2 regions of the Peribacillus suis genome follow, and region 2 is predicted to be linked to the other one. Evidence: predicted binding sites of a transcription regulator. Region 2 holds the regulator's gene; the other holds the start of a gene.

Region 1 (8,974 bases), 350 kb from region 2:
TTTTCTTAAGTTTTTCGAAGTTAACGGTCTTATTATCTTTATCCGCCATCTCAGCTAAATTGACCGCTGCCAGGTTACACACTGAAAATGGAGCCAATGGCTGTTCACCACATGGATTCGTAGCAACGACTTGCTGTCCATAAGCTTTTGCATTCGTCATCTCATTGGCATTATCAATAAAGAATATTCCCGGTTCTGCTGAGTACGTCGCACAAATGTTAATCAGGTTCCAAAGCTCCTTAGCACGGATCTTACGGTAAACCCGGACTTTATGGCCCATTTTTTCCCACTCGCGTACGTCTCCTACATTGTGCCACTCATCATTATAAATCGCCATTTCTTCCGCGTCGTAGCTTTCGACATCAGGGAAGCGCAACTCATACTCCGTATCTTTTTCGACGGCTTCCATGAACTCTTTGGTTAAGCAGATTGAGATATTGGCACCAGTCAAAAAGTCCGGATTGTGGACGCTATACGTTCCGCCTACGCGAACTTTTTCTTCAGCATCCCTAATGATTTTTTCACTGAATCCACCTAGACCCGGAATCTCTTTATAATTAATGATTCCTTGGTACATCGCCGTTTCTTGTTCGGTATGCGGTGTGAACTTCAATTTATCCGATGCATATTTCTTTATGGTTTCATCTTTTGTGTTCTCCATTAGGTAACGAAGAATCCTTGGGTTTTGCATTTTTGAAATAATGAACTCCGCAATATCTGGATGCCAATCAGTAAGCATGATCATTTGGGCACCGCGTCTACTTCCACCCTGTTCAACCAAATGAGTCAATTTCGCTATATCATCAAGCCATGAAACAGAACCTGAAGACTTGCCATTGACCCCTTTCGCAAGGGTGTTTCTTGGACGGAGAGTAGAGCCATTCGTACCGACTCCACCACCACGGCTCATGATCTCCATGACTTGCTTTCTATGCTCGGAAATCCCTTCGCGTGAATCTGGTACAAACGGCATGACATAACAATTAAAGTACGTTACATCCGTGTTAGAACCAGCGCCATATAATACCCGGCCGGCCGGCACGAAATTAAGGTCCTTTAATTCTTCATAAAATTTATTGAACCATTCCGTTCTTTTTTCTTCAGTCGTTTCCACTGAAGCCAAACCAGTTGCATTACGCTTGGCAATTTGCTCGTAATATATTTCAAGCGGCTTTTCGATGATATCAAGCGGCCGATTAATGATTCCTGTTTCCACTTCTTCCGGATTATCCAGCACTCCGCGGAACTCTTCATCCACTAAAACCTTTGCCTTTTTCGATTCCCAATCTATTTCGACGATATGGCCAAGACCACGTGCAGGAAATTTCGGATCTTCTTTAATTGTCAATACTACAAAATCGCCAGCAGAGAGTGTGATTTTTTCAGTATCCTTAAAAGAATAACGGTCAAGCATAACTAGACGGGACACGCCCTTATGCATCATTTTCATATCAGCCGTTACAGGATGAACTTGGGGAAATAAAGATATATCTTTATTCAACCTTTCTAGATCAACCTTTAAAGCTTCTTTAATTACAACCGACATAATTCCCTCTCCTTTACATGTTTCAGATCCGTTCTTGTTGCAAAAATCAATATGTAACCTACATGTCCGTTTCGCTTAACAAGTTACACTAAATTTATCATAGCGAAACACAAAATTCAACATGTAGTGTTTAAGTATTTATTTTAACCACTATATATTGTGTTGTGGTTGATTGTCTTTTAATTTTGTCAAACGGTGAATCAATTAATTGAGTTAGTAAAAGGGAGGAAAATGTCGATTTATAATAAAAATTAGACAGATTTCAATGAATTTGAACATTGCATTTTGCCCGCCTCTTTCAAAGCACTGACGTTACAAGGAATACATGCTTGTTCACACAAATCTGAAAAAACTTATTTATTCCCGACTCTCGCTTCCCCTCTTTTTCTACCTCAAAAAATTCCAGTCATCACTTTCATATTTATTTTTGGCGATGTCCTTCACTTCCTGTAATTGCTTTTCACTCAGCACATATGGTTTCAAATCAATCGACAGACCCTCAGAAAAACCGTTTTCAAAGGCTACCTTCGCCTCGGAAATAGTTATTTTTCTACCAGCAATGTCATTGATGGCCACTGCTTTGTTTCTCAGATTGTTTTTTATCTTCTCTTTTACTTTATCATCGGAGAACTTGAATACACTAAATAGCTTCTCCTCATCAAGTTCAAGCAGGATGGCTCCATGCTGAAGGATAACACCTTTTTGTCTCGTTTGTGCGCTGCCCGCAACTTTCCTTCCCTCAACCACCAGTTCATACCAGCTTGGCGCATCAAAGCAAACTGAGGACTTTGGAGATTTCAGCATCTCTTTATCCTGTTCAGTTTCAGGCACAGAGAAATAGGCATCCAGTCCGAGGTTTCTGAACCCCTTCAATATTCCTTCAGAAATCACCCGATATGCTTCGGTCACTGTATTCGGCATTCCCGGATAAGACTCTGGGACAATGACGCTATAGGTGAGTTCATGTTCATGCAAAACAGCCCGACCGCCTGTAGGCCTACGGACAAAACCTAAGCCTTGCCTTTCAACTTCCGCCAAATCGATTTCGGTCTCAGCCCTTTGAAAATACCCGATGGATAATGTAGCCGGGTTCCACCCGTAAAACCGGATCATGGGAGGGATTTCCCCATTACTCTGCCAATTCAAAAGTGCTTCGTCCATTGCCATATTATAAGCAGGTGAACAATTGCCTGAATCAATGAATCCCCATTTTTCTTTCGTCACGATTACCCCTCTTTTCACGTAGGCTTATTAAACCCTCTAAAAAAACTCACAAGTAGTAGTTTACCAGAGTTTAGCAACGTAAAAAAGAAAGTAAGCTATTCCACCAAATATTTATAAAATTTTTTTGATTATTGGAGAAACCAATTATATAATAGACATTGTCTGTATTCGTTTAGGTAGAAGGGAGTTTTTATGGTTGGATATCTTATATACACTGATTATCATCATAGTAGCCATCGTTGCATATTCACTATTTAATTGGTTCCGTCAACGTAAAATCGTTAAAACCTTAACACAGGAAGAATTTATCGCTAATTACAGAAAAGTTCAATTAATTGACGTACGGGAACCTAATGATTTTGATAATGGACATATCTTAGGGGCAAGAAATATCCCTATGACACAAATGAAGACCCGCTTAGTGGAGATTAGGCAGGACAAGCCTGTATACTTGTATGCTCAAAGTGAAATCATTAGCGGAAGAGCGGCAGCCATGCTATATAAAAAAGGCTACAGGGAACTTTTTCACTTAAAAGGCGGTTTCAAAATGTGGACAGGGAAGATCAAGGCGAAGAAATAAGGCCAATTGCCCAAACCTTACATCTTATCCGTTTTTGAAACATATCATACTGTTCAATAGGGAACTCATGCTTAACAGGCCAAGCATGTTATTTCCCGAGATACATATGAATTTCACCAACTAAAAAACCCCCGCCATCTGGCAGGGGTTTTTTCAGCATCATGCTTGATAACGAAGAATTGGTTTTCTAGCGGCCAATGTTTCATCCAGGCGTTTAATAACCGTGGTATGGGGTGCCTCCTGAACGATTTCAGGGGTTTCTTCGGCTTCCTTGGCTATTTGTATCATTGCATCTATGAAAGCGTCCAGTGTTTCTTTTGACTCCGTTTCCGTCGGTTCGATCATCATTCCTTCTTCTACATTTAACGGAAAATATATGGTAGGTGGATGATACCCAAAATCAAGTAGTCTTTTCGCAATATCTAATGTACGGACTCCCAACTGCTTTTGCCTCCGACCACTCAATACAAATTCATGCTTACAATGGCGATTATATGGCAAATCGAAAAATGGTTCCAAACGTCGCATCATATAATTTGCATTGATGACGGCATTCTCCGTAACGGCCTTAAGTCCATCCGGTCCCATTGACCTTATGTACGTATAAGCCCTTACATTGATGCCGAAGTTCCCATAATAGGGTTTGACCCTTCCAATGGATTGTGGACGGTCATAATCAAGGACAAACTGATCGCCCTCTTTTGTCACGATCGGTTTAGGCAAATAGGGAATTAAATCCGACTTCACCCCAACCGGACCTGAACCAGGTCCTCCTCCGCCATGGGGTCCAGTGAATGTTTTATGGAGATTTAAATGAACAACGTCAAAACCCATATCTCCTGGACGCACTTTGGAAAGAACAGCATTCAGGTTAGCCCCGTCATAATAAAGCTTTCCACCGGCGTCATGGACAAGCTGTGCCATCTCCAGGATGTCCTCTTCGAATAAGCCTAATGTATTTGGATTCGTAAGCATTAATGCTGCTGTATCTGGTCCTACCACTCGCTTCAAGTCTTCAAGGTCCACGAGCCCGAATTCATTGGATTTTACCGTAATCGTCTCTAGTCCGGCAACTGTTGCCGAAGCCGGGTTCGTTCCATGGGCCGAATCGGGGACGATGACTTTCGTACGGTTTACATCTCCATTCGCTTCATGGAAAGCCCTGATCATCATGAGCCCAGTCCATTCACCATGCGCCCCGGCAGCAGGCTGCAAGGTCACTTGATCCATTCCTGTAATTTCCGTCAAATGTTCCTGAAGGTCAAATAACAACTCTAGGGCACCTTGGACGGTTTCTGGGTCCTGGTATGGATGAATATGGGCAAAACCATTGTACCTGGCGACATTTTCATTAATTTTCGGATTATATTTCATCGTACAGGAGCCGAGTGGATAAAACCCAGAGTCCACTCCATGGTTCCGTTTGGATAAAGCCGTATAATGACGCATGATATCAAGCTCGGAAACTTCCGGAAGCTCGGCTTCCTCCGTACGTATATATTCCACAGGCAGGATTTCTTCTAGTGGAGTATCCGCTACATCCATTTCAGGAAGGCTATACCCGATTCGACCGGCTGTACTGATTTCAAAAATGAGTGATTGATCTTGATTATTCATAGTTGATCCCCCAGTTCCTGCGCAAATGCATCGATTTCTTCTTTTGTTCTTAATTCCGTTACAGCCACTAGCATATGATTTTTCAACTCGGGATAAACGGAGCCCAGGTCAAAACCACCAATCATTTCTTTTTCAAAGAGCCTCTTATTGATATCTTTGTAGGGAAGAGGCAACTTAATGACAAATTCATTAAACGAAGGTCCTTCAAAGACCACTTCAATTCCTTGTGCTTGGAGCGTCTTTTTTGCGTAATGGGCTTTTTGAATATTCTGGACGGCCATTTCTCTGACGCCTTTTTTCCCTAGAGCAGTCATGGCTACAGAGGCTGCCAATGCGTTCAATGCCTGATTGGAACAAATATTGGATGTAGCTTTGTCACGGCGTATATGTTGCTCACGTGCTTGGAGCGTCAATACGAAGCCCCGTTTTCCATCCTCATCCACTGTCTGACCGACTAAACGGCCCGGGACTTTCCGTAGCAGTTTTTTCGTGACCGCGAAATATCCGCAATGAGGTCCGCCGAATGCGGCAGGAATGCCGAATGGCTGAGCATCACCTGTCACGATATCGGCACCGAGTTTTCCCGGCGGAGTCAATGCACCAAGTGCAAGCGGATTACTCGATACGATAAACATCGATTTCTCGTTATGTATGATTGCTTCCATTTCCTTCAACGGTTCGATGCGTCCAAAGAAGTTGGGGTACTGTACGATGACACCTGCAATATCATCTGAAGCCAGGTCTTTTAAAGCAGCAATATCTGTGACTCCGTCTTTATGAGGAATCTCGATGACCTCCACCCGTTGACCCTTTGCGTAGGTTTTCACCACTTCCCTTGATTCAGGATGGACAGTAGATGATAATAGAATCTTTTTCCGGCGCGTTTGTCCGGCGGCAAGCATGGCCGCTTCGGCTAAGGCTGTTCCACCGTCATACATCGAGGAATTCGCCACCTCCATACCCGTCAATTCACATATCATCGTTTGATATTCAAAGATGGCCTGAAGCTCTCCTTGAGAAATTTCCGGTTGATAGGGAGTGTAGGCTGTATAAAACTCCGAACGGGATAGGACGTGATCGACGATGACAGGCGAATAATGATCATACACGCCAGCCCCAAGGAAAGATGCATAGTTTTTCAAATCCGCATTTTTGGAAGCCAGTTTCGATAGTTCCTTCATTAAAGCTGGCTCTGATTTTGCTGGTTTTATGTCATATTCACCTTGAAATCGGACATTTTCTGGTATATCGCTGAAGAGATCATCGACGGTTGTGACCCCTATAACTTCCAACATTTCTTTTTTATCCTGCTCTGTCATCGGTAAGTAACGATGTTTCATCTTATGGACCATTCCCTTCTATTTTCGTGTATTTTTATAAAAAGGTGTTTGGATAACAATGGCTTTCAGTCTCTTAGAACGGATTTCCACTTCTACTTCCGTGGATAGACTTGAGTGATTTTTATCGATAAGGACCAATCCTACATTTTTATTCAATGTTGGTGACTGAGTCCCTGTCGTCACTTCGCCAATGAGTTTCTCCCCGTTATATACTTTATAGCCATGCCGAGGTATGCCTCTGTCAATCATTTCGATGCCAACAAGCTTACGTGGTGCCCCTTTTTCCTTTTGTTCGGCAAGCACGGCTTTCCCAAAAAAGTCTGACGCCTTATCCGGTTTAACCGCAAAACCAATCCCCGCTTCGATTGGGGTGATATCCGGCGAAAGCTCTTGACCATAAAGCGGTAGTTTTGCTTCGAACCGAAGGGTATCACGGGCCCCCAGTCCAATCGGTTGTATCCCATCATCTTTACCAGCTTCCAAAATTTCTCTCCAAAGGGCTGGACCATCCTCACTTCGGCAATATATCTCGAAACCATCTTCCCCCGTATACCCTGTACGTGAAACCATCGTGGATATATTATGAATGTGGACGTCTTCTTTAAATTTAAAAAAGCCAATTGTGCTTAAATCAGTTTGGTCGGTAATCTTCTGCAATACTTTCTCCGCTCGAGGACCCTGCAGAGCAAGTTGCGCATAATCGTTTGAAACATTATTGATGCTGACACCTTCCATACCATTCGCCTGAAGCCAATTGAAGTCTTTCTCGATGTTGGCTGCATTGACCACAAGCAGATAATCCTCTTCCGCTTTTTGGTAAACGATAAGATCGTCCACGGTCCCCCCATTTTCATAACACATGGCTGTGTATAGCGCTCCGCCCTGTTTCAGCTTGGCTACGTCATTCGTCAGCATCTTTTGTAAAAAAGAAAGGCTCCCGAAACCTTTTACCTCAATCTCTCCCATATGCGACACATCAAATAAGCCACCTCTTGTACGCACAGCTTCGTGTTCATCTTTTATGCCGGTAAACTGCACAGGCAGTTCCCACCCACCAAAATCGATCGTTTTTCCACCGTGCTCACTGTAAACCTCGAATAATGGCGTTCTTTTTAAATTGCTCAAAAAATGACCTCCTTCAATTTTTTTGCTTGTTCTCTTTCAGCTGATATTCCTTAAAAAAAGACACAAAAAAGGACAGAGAAAGCCAAAATGGCTTTTTCTCTGTCCTGAAACCTGAAAGTTTACCTATTATTATAGGTTTTCCCCTTTGGTGGCCGTCATTAAATAATTGGCGCTCTCCAGAGTCGCGTCCGATAAGAGTTCATTTGCCTGAGAGATTCACTGCTAAGTTTGCTCCTTCGGCGCTACATATGTAGATGGTAGTCTCTCCCCTTATCCTCACCCGCATATTGATGGAAAAGACTGAAAATTCTCCACCTGATGGTCATCCATTTGCGTGAAATGGGTACCAATCTGCTCATTGTTGATCTTTGGATAAAGCACTATCCAAATGCTAATACTATAATAACTAAAATTATTATCCAAGAAGAATATTTTCCTTCTAACTTCAGTACTATTGCAATTTTCTAAATATATTTACATCCTACCCTAAGATACTTTACTCTGCAATAACTTTTGTGGAGAAAGATTTTATTACCCTATAAAAAGGTTCATGGTTTAAAGAAACTAAGAAAATTATGTTTTAAGAAGGAGCAAGAATCAATGAAAATCAATATATCCTTCAGTTCTGAATGGAATGATGAATTTCTGCAAAAGATGGAAAACGACGGTCCATGGGGAAATTGGGATCTTTATAAACTGGCCATCCAAATGGAAGAGAACCTAATTATTCCTGATTTTGAAGGCTTACAAGCGCCAAAGCACCTTCAACAACTGACTCCCCTTCCCCATCAATTAGAGGCAGCACGTCAGGTGGTTGAACAGATGAATGGCAAAGCCATATTGGCTGATGAGGTCGGTCTTGGTAAGACTATCGAAGCAGGATTGATTTTAAAAGAATATATGATTCGGGGACTGGTTAAAAAGGTTTTGATCCTTGTACCCGCATCACTTGTCACCCAATGGGCTTTCGAACTGAATACGAAGTTTCATATTCCTGCAGTCGTTCAAAGGAAGAGTTATGTATGGGAATCATGCGATATCGTCATATCCTCCATCGATACGGCTAAGCGAGCCCCCCATCGGGATATCATTTTCAATCAAGAATATGACTTTATCATTATTGATGAAGCTCATAAACTTAAAAATAATAAAACGAAAAATTATGAATTTGTCCAAAATCTTAAAAAGAAATTCTGTTTATTGCTGACTGCTACACCCATTCAGAATAAAATCGAGGAAATCTTTAATCTCGTTTCATTATTAAAGCCTGGACACCTAGGAAATGCCGCACTCTTTTCCGAAAAATACAAAGGGAAAGGCCGGAACATTCTAGAAGATGAGCACTTAAAGGAGCTTGTCAATACGGTCATGATAAGAAACCGACGTGCCGATACTGGAATTGAATGGACGAAACGGCGTGTAGAGACAATCATCATTGAATTTTCACCAACTGAACAAGCCTTGTATGATGCCGTAACGAAGTTTAAACCAATATCAGACGGAACAAAAGGAAGTGCTTTTTCTTCACTCACCCTTCAAAGG
Region 2 (8,974 bases):
CGTTTTTCACAACAGAATTAATCTTATCAAACATTAGGAGATTTGACAATACATTTTCCTAAAGTATTTTGAATAAATAACATTCACCATCATACGACCACGTCGAAATGGGAGTGCTTCACTACATTCTCGAATTCATAAACCCATCTTTTGATTCACCGATGTTCAGGCCTACCATAGCCTGTCACTCCATTTCCTGCATGATCATCACCTGTTAGGATTTTCTTTTGCCTTTTTCTTTTTCTCAATCGAATCCCACGAAAATAGAGCGATCCAAAACAGCAGGACTGGGAAAATGGCATATTGTCGGTAATCATCCAACATCAATAAAACGATGACTAACAAAAAAGCCGGTGCAAATAAATAGGAAAATTTCTTTTTCATGATGTCACTCCTTATTCTTCGTTGTCTTTATCATGCCTTAATTAAAAGGGAGACACAACAATATGTGCCTCCCTTTTTTTGTTAACGACTCACTTCTGCTTTAATGGCTGAAACGAAGTCTTCGAAAGATACCGTTTCGGATTTTTGTTCGCCGTATTTACGGACGTTCACACTGCCTTCGTTTACTTCATTATCACCAACGACAAGCATGTAAGGGATTTTTTGCATTTGTGCTTCACGGATTTTGTACCCGATTTTCTCATCACGAGTGTCCAAATTAACACGGATGCCTGCTGCCTTCAGTTTATCTTGGATTTCTTTTGCATATTCAAGATGCACTTCAGGTGAGACTGGAATCACTTGTGCTTGGATTGGGGATAACCAAGTTGGGAAAGCCCCTTTGTATTCTTCGATCAAGTAAGCGACAAAGCGTTCCATGGTAGAAACTACGCCACGGTGGATAACGACCGGACGGTGATGTTTACCATCTTCACCGACATAGTTTAAGTCAAAACGTTCAGGAAGCAAGAAATCAAGCTGAACAGTCGATAATGTTTCGTCTTTTCCTAAAGCCGTCCGCACTTGGACGTCCAGTTTCGGACCGTAAAATGCCGCTTCGTCTTCCGCTTCGAAGTAATCAAGGCCAAGCTCGTCCATCGCGCCTTTTAACATGCTTTGCGCTTTTTCCCACATTGCATCATCGTCGAAGTATTTCTCAGTATTGTTTGGATCGCGGTAAGATAAACGGAATGAATAATCCTTGATATCGAAATCCTTATAGACTTCTAAAATCAGGTTCACGACACGTTTTAATTCGTCTTTGATTTGATCCGGACGGACGAAAATATGAGCATCATTCAATGTCATTCCACGTACGCGCTGCAATCCTGACAATGCGCCTGACATTTCATAGCGGTGCATCATGCCAAGTTCAGCAATCCTGATCGGAAGTTCCCGGTAGCTATGGATGCTGTTTTTATACACCATCATATGATGTGGGCAGTTCATCGGACGAAGAACAAGCTGTTCATTATCCATGTCCATCGCTGGGAACATTCCGTCTTGATAGTGGTCCCAGTGTCCAGATGTTTTGTAAAGGTCGACACTACCCATGACAGGTGTGTATACGTGGTCATATCCCAGGCGTTCTTCCTTGTCCACAATATAACGCTCAATCGTACGGCGGATTGTTGCACCTTTTGGCAGCCACATAGGCAGCCCTTGGCCGACTTTTTGTGAAGTCATGAACAGATCCAATTCTTTACCGATTTTACGGTGATCACGCTCTTTTGCTTCCTCTAAGAAACGTAGGTGGTCAGCCAAGTCTTCTTTTTTGAAGAAAGCCGTACCATAAATACGTTGCAACATTTTGTTCTTGCTGTCGCCTCTCCAATAGGCCCCTGCAATGCTTAACAGCTTGAATTCTTTGATCTTTCCAGTGGAAGGTACATGAATTCCCCGGCAAAGGTCAAAAAACTCACCTTGTTCATAAATCGTTACTTGCTGTTCAGCTGGAATCGCATCGATCAATTCCAATTTATATTCGTCGCCAATCTCTTTAAAACGGGAAATGGCTTCATCACGGGTTACTTCAATACGTGAGATTTCCAGGTTTTCATTGACGATTTTCTTCATTTCTTTTTCAATCGCTGAAAGGTCATCAGGAGTCAATGATTCCTCAAGATCGATATCGTAATAAAAACCGCCTTCGATGACTGGACCGACACCGAATTTAGCGTTTTTATAAAGACGTTTGATGGCTTGTGCCATTAAATGGGCGGTACTGTGGCGAAGAACTTCAAGTGCTTCCGCAGCATCTTGTGTAACGATTTCAATGGTACCGTCTTCTTCGATTGGACGTTTCAAATCATATAGTTCACCATTGAATTTACCTGCAATGGATTTTTTTCTTAGTCCTGGGCTGATGGATGCTGCGATGTCTTCAGTTGTTGTGCCTTTAGCAAACTCCTTCACCGCTCCATCAGGAAAAGATATTTTCAGTTGTTCTGACATTGTAGCTTCACTCCTTCTTTTAGTTACCATCCGTTTCAAGTTTCAGGGGGATACCAAGCAATTGCGCGGATTAAAACACAAAAAAGCCCGCCCCTGTATAAAACAGGGACGAGCTTAGTAATTAAATTAACCCGCGGTTCCACCCTCGTTCCACTCTGCTTTTCACGGCAAAGTGACACTTGTAACTAGATAACGGCAGCTTCCCGTCAGCTCATAGTCGCAAAAAAATTGCTTTCCGAACCGAAGTTTAAAGGTGGTAAGTGTTCTATGCTAATAGGAAGCTTACAGCCTGCTGGCTTCCCTCTCTGTAAATTGGCGACTAGAATACCCGTGTCCTCATCATAACTTTTTGTTTTTAATAGTATGTAGGAAATTATAATTCGTTATGCATTGAAAATCAAGGTTAAAATTAGGTTTTACCCAAAATCCCCAAGATAATCATTCAGTGGCCTGCTTAAAGGCTGAAAGCGGCAGGACGGTCGCCCTTTCCTCGAAGATTCGTGTCATCGTTTGAATCAGGCCTTCCTCCTTATTATCCGTATAAATATATAAGCTAGCCGGTGCGATGGATAAGAGTGGTGCCCAAAGGACCGTATCAAGAAAGAATGAAATATCGGCCAGCAACTTCCTGTCAATCATGCTTGTCAGTTTTCGGCGATCCATCCTGCCGAGCTCATGATCATAGAATTGAAACCCGTCATGATTGACAAGGTGAAGCCTTGGTACCTTCGATTCCTGTTCATGCAGGCAATCCCTGAGCATCGCAATGAAATTTTGGTAATCCTGCTCGAGCTTATATTCATCGATGGCCCGAACTGCATACTTTTCCAACGCATGCTGAAAAGACCTTAACCGAAAGGTAGTGAACGAATCGAATGAAAAAGACACCTTTCCCGCCAATATACTCTGAAGGCCTTCTTCGATCAATTGCTTTTCCCTACTGAATAAACTGCCTCCACATTCGGTGTTTTCCGCTTCAATGATGGAAGAAGCTATCTCGATGATGGCATCAATTTCTTCTTGTTCTCGATAGAAAAATTTTCCGATGATGATTTGTTTAAGAACAGGAAGCGTTTTTTCTTCAAGTAAAAAGGAATGAAATGTTTCACTGAGCAGTGTCAGCCATTTATCGGTTTTTAGTTTGGACATATCGATAACGAGACCTTGTTGTGGGGAAAATTCAATATATGGTTGAACTTCTGTCCCCAAAGGATGGACAGAAACGAAATTCAGCAGTTTTAAAGCTTCCGAATCATTTTGGAACGTAATTTGCACTACGACATCCCCCCTTCCCCCTTGCTTTACTTTTTTCATGTATATGGGAATAGGGGCTTATTTAGAAGTAAGATGGTGTGAAAGGGCAAAAAAAAGCAGCCTCTTTGTAGAGACCACCTTCCTTTACCTTCTGCGATTGATACCATCAAGCTTTACAGGTTCCGCTAAATATTGAATCCTCTCCAATACCCTTGCCGCTTTCACTTCTTCTTTCTCACCACGTTGGGAATAAGTCAAGTGATTCTCCAGACCCTTCATATCAAAATTGGAAGTGAAAAACGTCGGTAAATTTTCAAGCATTCTAAATTGTAGGATGGGCCCTATGACTTCATCCCGTCCCCAGCTTGTCATCGATTCTGCCCCAATATCATCAAGCATCAGGACAGGCGCCGTTTTGACCATCTCTATTTTCTCGTTGACGGTATTATCACCGATTGAACCTTTCAGTTCCCGTAAATAATCAGGAACATAGACGATCATCGAAGAGATTTGCCTTTGCGCAAGTTCATTGGCGATCGCACCCAATAAATACGTCTTACCAACGCCAAACTTTCCGTATATATACAATCCCTTTTGACGTTTGCCAGGCTCATATTCCATGATGAACGATATCGCTTTTCCTAGGACGCCTAACCGTTTATTTTCATCGTCCGTTTGTGAAAAGTCTTCAATCGTTGCCTTCAATATATCCTTGGGAACGTATAGACTGCGAATGAGCCTCTCCCGTTTCCGCTTCTCATCCTCTGCCAATTTCCTCGGACAGATTTCATAATTCAAATTAAGGGCCTTCCCTTGAACAACGAGCTTTGGATAATACCCATGCATCATATTGATGCACCCATCCAGGCTTGGACATCTATCACACTTGTTGCTCTGAGAAATGAATTCGTAAAGCTTACCTAAATTCTTATCGATCATTTCCTCTGTGACCGTTGAGCTATTGGCATTCAGAAAAAGACGCACCTGTTCATTTTCAAAGATTTCCTGCTTCAACTGTTCATACCGTTTCTGGAAATCACCCGTATTGGCCAGTTTATTAAGCGATCTATTAATCTTTTCCATCGTTTATTTCACCTCCAGCTTTCCACTGCTTCCACTTCTCTTGAAGCTCACGTTTTTGTTCACTCAGTTCAGGCTGTTCCGCTTTCTGTTCAGGCTGTTTCTCCTCGTCCTGTTCAAGCCAGTCCGGAACCACTTCTTCTCTGATCGATTTTTTCCGGCCGCCTTTGGCAACGTTCTTGCTTCCTTGTGCCCACTCTTGGTATTTCCGGTGTTCATTTTTAGCCAGTTCCATCGCTTCTATGACTGTGGAAACCTTCAATCGTGCCCAATGACCTGCCAGTTTTTCCACATATCCCTTTGTGAATTTCATGTCTGTCTTAAGCATAACGTATTCGATTAAAACATTCACGACTCCAGGATTCAGCTTCTGATTGATCATTACACCTTCCACCACTTTTAAATCACCACTGGTCGGTTCCGCTCCTCCGGATAATTGCATGAGCCGATCACGCGGGGAAGTAGTCTCCAAATGGCGAATAAGCTCTTGCTCCTGTGTTTTCGGTTCATCCTTTTGCGTCCGTTCCCGTATAGGCTGTACACGATTGATCAAGGAAGGCATGTCGGCCTGGCGTTCAATTTGGTACCAGTCCCTTGCCGCTTTCCGAAGCAGCTCTTCATCGATTTCATCGTCCAGCGTTACGGCATCCATTACTAGTTTTTGCATTTCAAGCGGATTGATGCCATATAAAAAAGCTAGTTTGGCGATGGTATTTCTAATTTTAGGCGTAAAGGCCTTCTTGGGTACAATCGAGCTCTTCATCCCAGCGAACAAAAGATCAAAATCAAACAAGCCATCGAACCCCGAAGGCTCGACACCGTCAGATTGATCGATAAATTGCTGTTTAGGCAATGGGTTCCATTCGTTTTTGGCTTCATCCGTAACATAGAGGGAATCTAGATGATCTGATGAAAAAACCTCTGCAAAGGATTTCGTCACATATTCAAACTGGTCCGTTGCAATCGTGTCCACACAAAAGAATCTCTTCAGCCGGTTGAATTGGACTTTTCCTATTTTTTTATATAAATAGATATTCAGCATGCCATCCGTGAAAAACTGCTGCGGGGATAGGGGCGGATTCAATTCATAGATGAATTCCTTCGTATCCCCTTTCGATTTCTTGTACACATTCAGCAATCCGATTCCTTCAAGTAAAAGACGTGCTTCATATATATCGCCTAATTTCAGGCCCATGGTATTCATCAATTGATAATGGGAGGAAGCCTCCGACCAAAGCCGGTTCTCCTCCAATTCGCTCCATAACGTCATGTATAGGCTAATACAGATCGGTCCAATAAGAGGTTGGTACAGCCGTGTCAGTATTTTCCGATCATAATCATGAAGCAGCCCCGCAGAGGACACCATGTACGAATCCGCGGGGAGCAGTTCCTGCCAATGCATTGACATCTTCATTCAAACCTTTCAAAAGATATAGTGAAAAAAGAGCCAAAGTAAATCTTCAGCTCTACTTTCTTTCTTTATTTATTAAATCTTTCAGTTCATCGATAAATACATTAATATCTTTAAATTGTCGGTATACGGAGGCAAATCTCACATAAGCCACTTCATCAACTTCAGCCAGTTGGTCCATCACCATTTCACCGACACTGTCACTTTTCACTTCCGAAATACCCTGATTGCGCAATTCCTTTTCTACATAACTCGTGATTTGTTCTAGTTCCTTCAATGGAACCGGACGCTTTTCACAAGCCCTGATTAGTCCACGCAGGATTTTATCACGGCTAAACTCTTCCCGAGTCCCGCCCTTTTTCACGACGATCAACGGCGTCTCCTCGACCTTTTCAAAAGTAGTGAATCGAAACCCGCATGCCTCGCATTCCCGGCGTCGTCGAATCGATTTACTTTCATCGACAGGCCTGGAATCGAGCACTCTCGTTCCGTTATATTGACATGATGGACATTTCATCATTACCAGCTCCGTATTTTAAGTGATACTCCTAATCAAACTTCCCTAAGGAATACTATTTTATCTTAATCTTATATAAAAGGGACAACCAGTACAAGTAAAAAGTGAAACTTCAAGTAAAGGATGTGTGTACTTACTATGTAAATGCCTGTTAATGGAGCTTTTCCATGAGTGAAGAATGGCCATTTCATGGCATCAAAAAAGAGATGCATATATAGCATCTCTTGTTAACCCGTTTATTATAAAACACCCATTTTAGTTTTTTTCATTTGCACGGGACCAAGTCCACGTGGAAGTTCAATATTCTCGCGCGTTTGTGCATTCAAAGCCTCCGCGATATAATCGGCTGCAATATTAGGATCTAAGTTGCCGCATGTATAAACATCAATGCTGGCATATCCATGTTCCGGAAAGCTATGAATGGTAAGATGTGATTCAGAGATAATGACGACCCCGCTCACCCCTTGTGGAGCAAATTTATGGAATGCCACCTCGCGAACCTCAGCACCCGATTTCAGTGCAGCATCGACGAAGATTCTCTCAATTAAATCAATATTGTTCAGTTTTTCAAAGTCACAACCCCAAAGTTCAGAAATGACATGTCTTCCCATCGTTTCCATCGTGTAAGCTGTTTCCATATTCTGTTCCCCCTTACATAATTAAAAATTCTGAATCCTTAATAACTACCACGGGGGAAAGTTAGTCCAAAGAGGTCCTAACCCTTTAAGTAGCCATTACGCAAACTCCCTTTTTAGGAAGTTCACGATTCATAGTATATAATGTATGGATTTCTTTTGCAACTGCATTTTGCATTTTTGGAAATTTAATCATTAATTGTTAATCTGACAGGACCAAGGAATTAATACCCAAGGTTCCGTACCTGTCCTAAACGTATCCATAAGAATAGCCCGTTAAACATATAACGGGCCTTTACTCTTATTTAACTGACATTTGAACTTCAGAAGCCTTTGTCAACTCCGAAGCTACCAATTTTACAAGATCGACTACTCGATTGGAGTAACCCCACTCGTTATCGTACCAAGCCAGAATTTTCACTTTTCTATCACCAATCATCATCGTCGACAGACCATCGATGATGGCAGAATGCGGATTGGTCTTGAAATCACTTGAAACAAGCGGTTCTGTTGTATATTCCATAATTCCTTTAAGCTCATTTTCTGAGGCATCTATGAAAGCCTGATTCACTTCATCGATTGTAACATCACGGTTTAAATCCACAACAAGGTCGACTAAAGAGACGTTCGGAGTCGGTACACGTATGGCCATACCATGAAGTTTGCCCTTCAATTGAGGCAACACCAATGAAAGAGCTTTAGCCGCCCCTGTAGTCGTAGGGATGATGCTTTCTGCAGCCGCACGGGCACGCCTTAAATCCTTGTGCGGGTTATCGATGTTATTTTGGTCATTCGTATAAGAATGGATGGTTGTCATCAAACCATTGTCTATGCCGAACTTTTGATCAAGTACTTTGGCAACCGGTCCAAGGCAATTAGTCGTACACGACGCATTCGAAATGACGAAATGCTTGTCAATTTCTAACGCTTCCTGATTTACGCCCATCACAATGGTAACGTCTTCATTTTTACCCGGCGCGGAAAGGATGACCCTTTTTGCCCCTGCTTCTAAGTGCATGGCGGCTTTAGAACGCTCATTGAATTTACCCGTAGCTTCGATTACAATATCTATATCCATCTCTTTCCAAGGCAATAGCTTTGGATCGCGATTATTTATCAGTTGTACACGTCGTCCATTCACTACAAGAGAATCATCTTCGGCAACGATTATGCCGTCAAACTTCCCATGAATTGTATCATACTTCAATAAATGGGCTAACGTTTCAGCGGGATAGCTTGCATTAATGGCAACGATGTCCAGACTCTCATCTACTATTGCCTTACGGAAAACCATTCTTCCAATTCTTCCAAATCCGTTAATCGCTATTCTTGAATTCATTTATCGGACCCTCCTGAATATATTAATGTTATACTTAATACCCTTCATATGTAATTAGTATAACACATTACTCTTGAAATGTGTTAATAAAAAAGCGGATTTCTTCCTTTTTCAAAACAAAAAGGAAGAAACCGTTAAAGTCCCTTCCTTTTCCACTCTATAGGATCTCCCATTTCTTAAGTATTTCAACAACCTGCTTTTTGGTTTCTTCTATATCGCCATTATTATCGACGATGGCATCCGCTAGTTCCTTTTTATCTTTCAAGGGCATTTGCGAATGGATTCTCGCTAAAGCGTCGGTTTCCGTCAACGCATTCCGGTTCATTAATCGCTCTAGTTGA

The links. The regulator NrdR, encoded in region 2, represses ribonucleotide reductase genes. The targets are predictions, from matches to a motif close to AACACNATATATNGTGTT.
Region 1: the regulator NrdR is predicted to act here: its motif matches at 1,693-1,710, upstream of AC503W_RS12805 (vitamin B12-dependent ribonucleotide reductase).

Annotation. Positions count from the first base shown of each region.
Region 1 is NZ_CM182019.1:2,629,611-2,638,584, forward strand. Features, by position in the region: gene AC503W_RS12805 (vitamin B12-dependent ribonucleotide reductase) at 1-1,546, opposite strand, end outside; gene AC503W_RS12810 (lipoate--protein ligase family protein) at 1,934-2,770, opposite strand; gene AC503W_RS12815 (rhodanese-like domain-containing protein) at 2,967-3,350, shown strand; gene gcvPB (aminomethyl-transferring glycine dehydrogenase subunit GcvPB) at 3,510-4,967, opposite strand; gene gcvPA (aminomethyl-transferring glycine dehydrogenase subunit GcvPA) at 4,964-6,307, opposite strand; gene gcvT (glycine cleavage system aminomethyltransferase GcvT) at 6,326-7,432, opposite strand; glycine riboswitch at 7,530-7,614, opposite strand; glycine riboswitch at 7,618-7,712, opposite strand; gene AC503W_RS12835 (DEAD/DEAH box helicase) at 8,033-8,974, shown strand, end outside.
Region 2 is NZ_CM182019.1:2,984,018-2,992,991, forward strand. Features, by position in the region: gene AC503W_RS14565 (hypothetical protein) at 208-384, opposite strand; gene thrS (threonine--tRNA ligase) at 466-2,397, opposite strand; gene ytxC (sporulation protein YtxC) at 2,836-3,672, opposite strand; gene dnaI (primosomal protein DnaI) at 3,796-4,734, opposite strand; gene AC503W_RS14585 (replication initiation and membrane attachment family protein) at 4,721-6,139, opposite strand; gene nrdR (transcriptional regulator NrdR) at 6,198-6,659, opposite strand; gene speD (adenosylmethionine decarboxylase) at 6,899-7,279, opposite strand; gene AC503W_RS14600 (glyceraldehyde-3-phosphate dehydrogenase) at 7,596-8,633, opposite strand; gene coaE (dephospho-CoA kinase) at 8,791-8,974, opposite strand, start outside.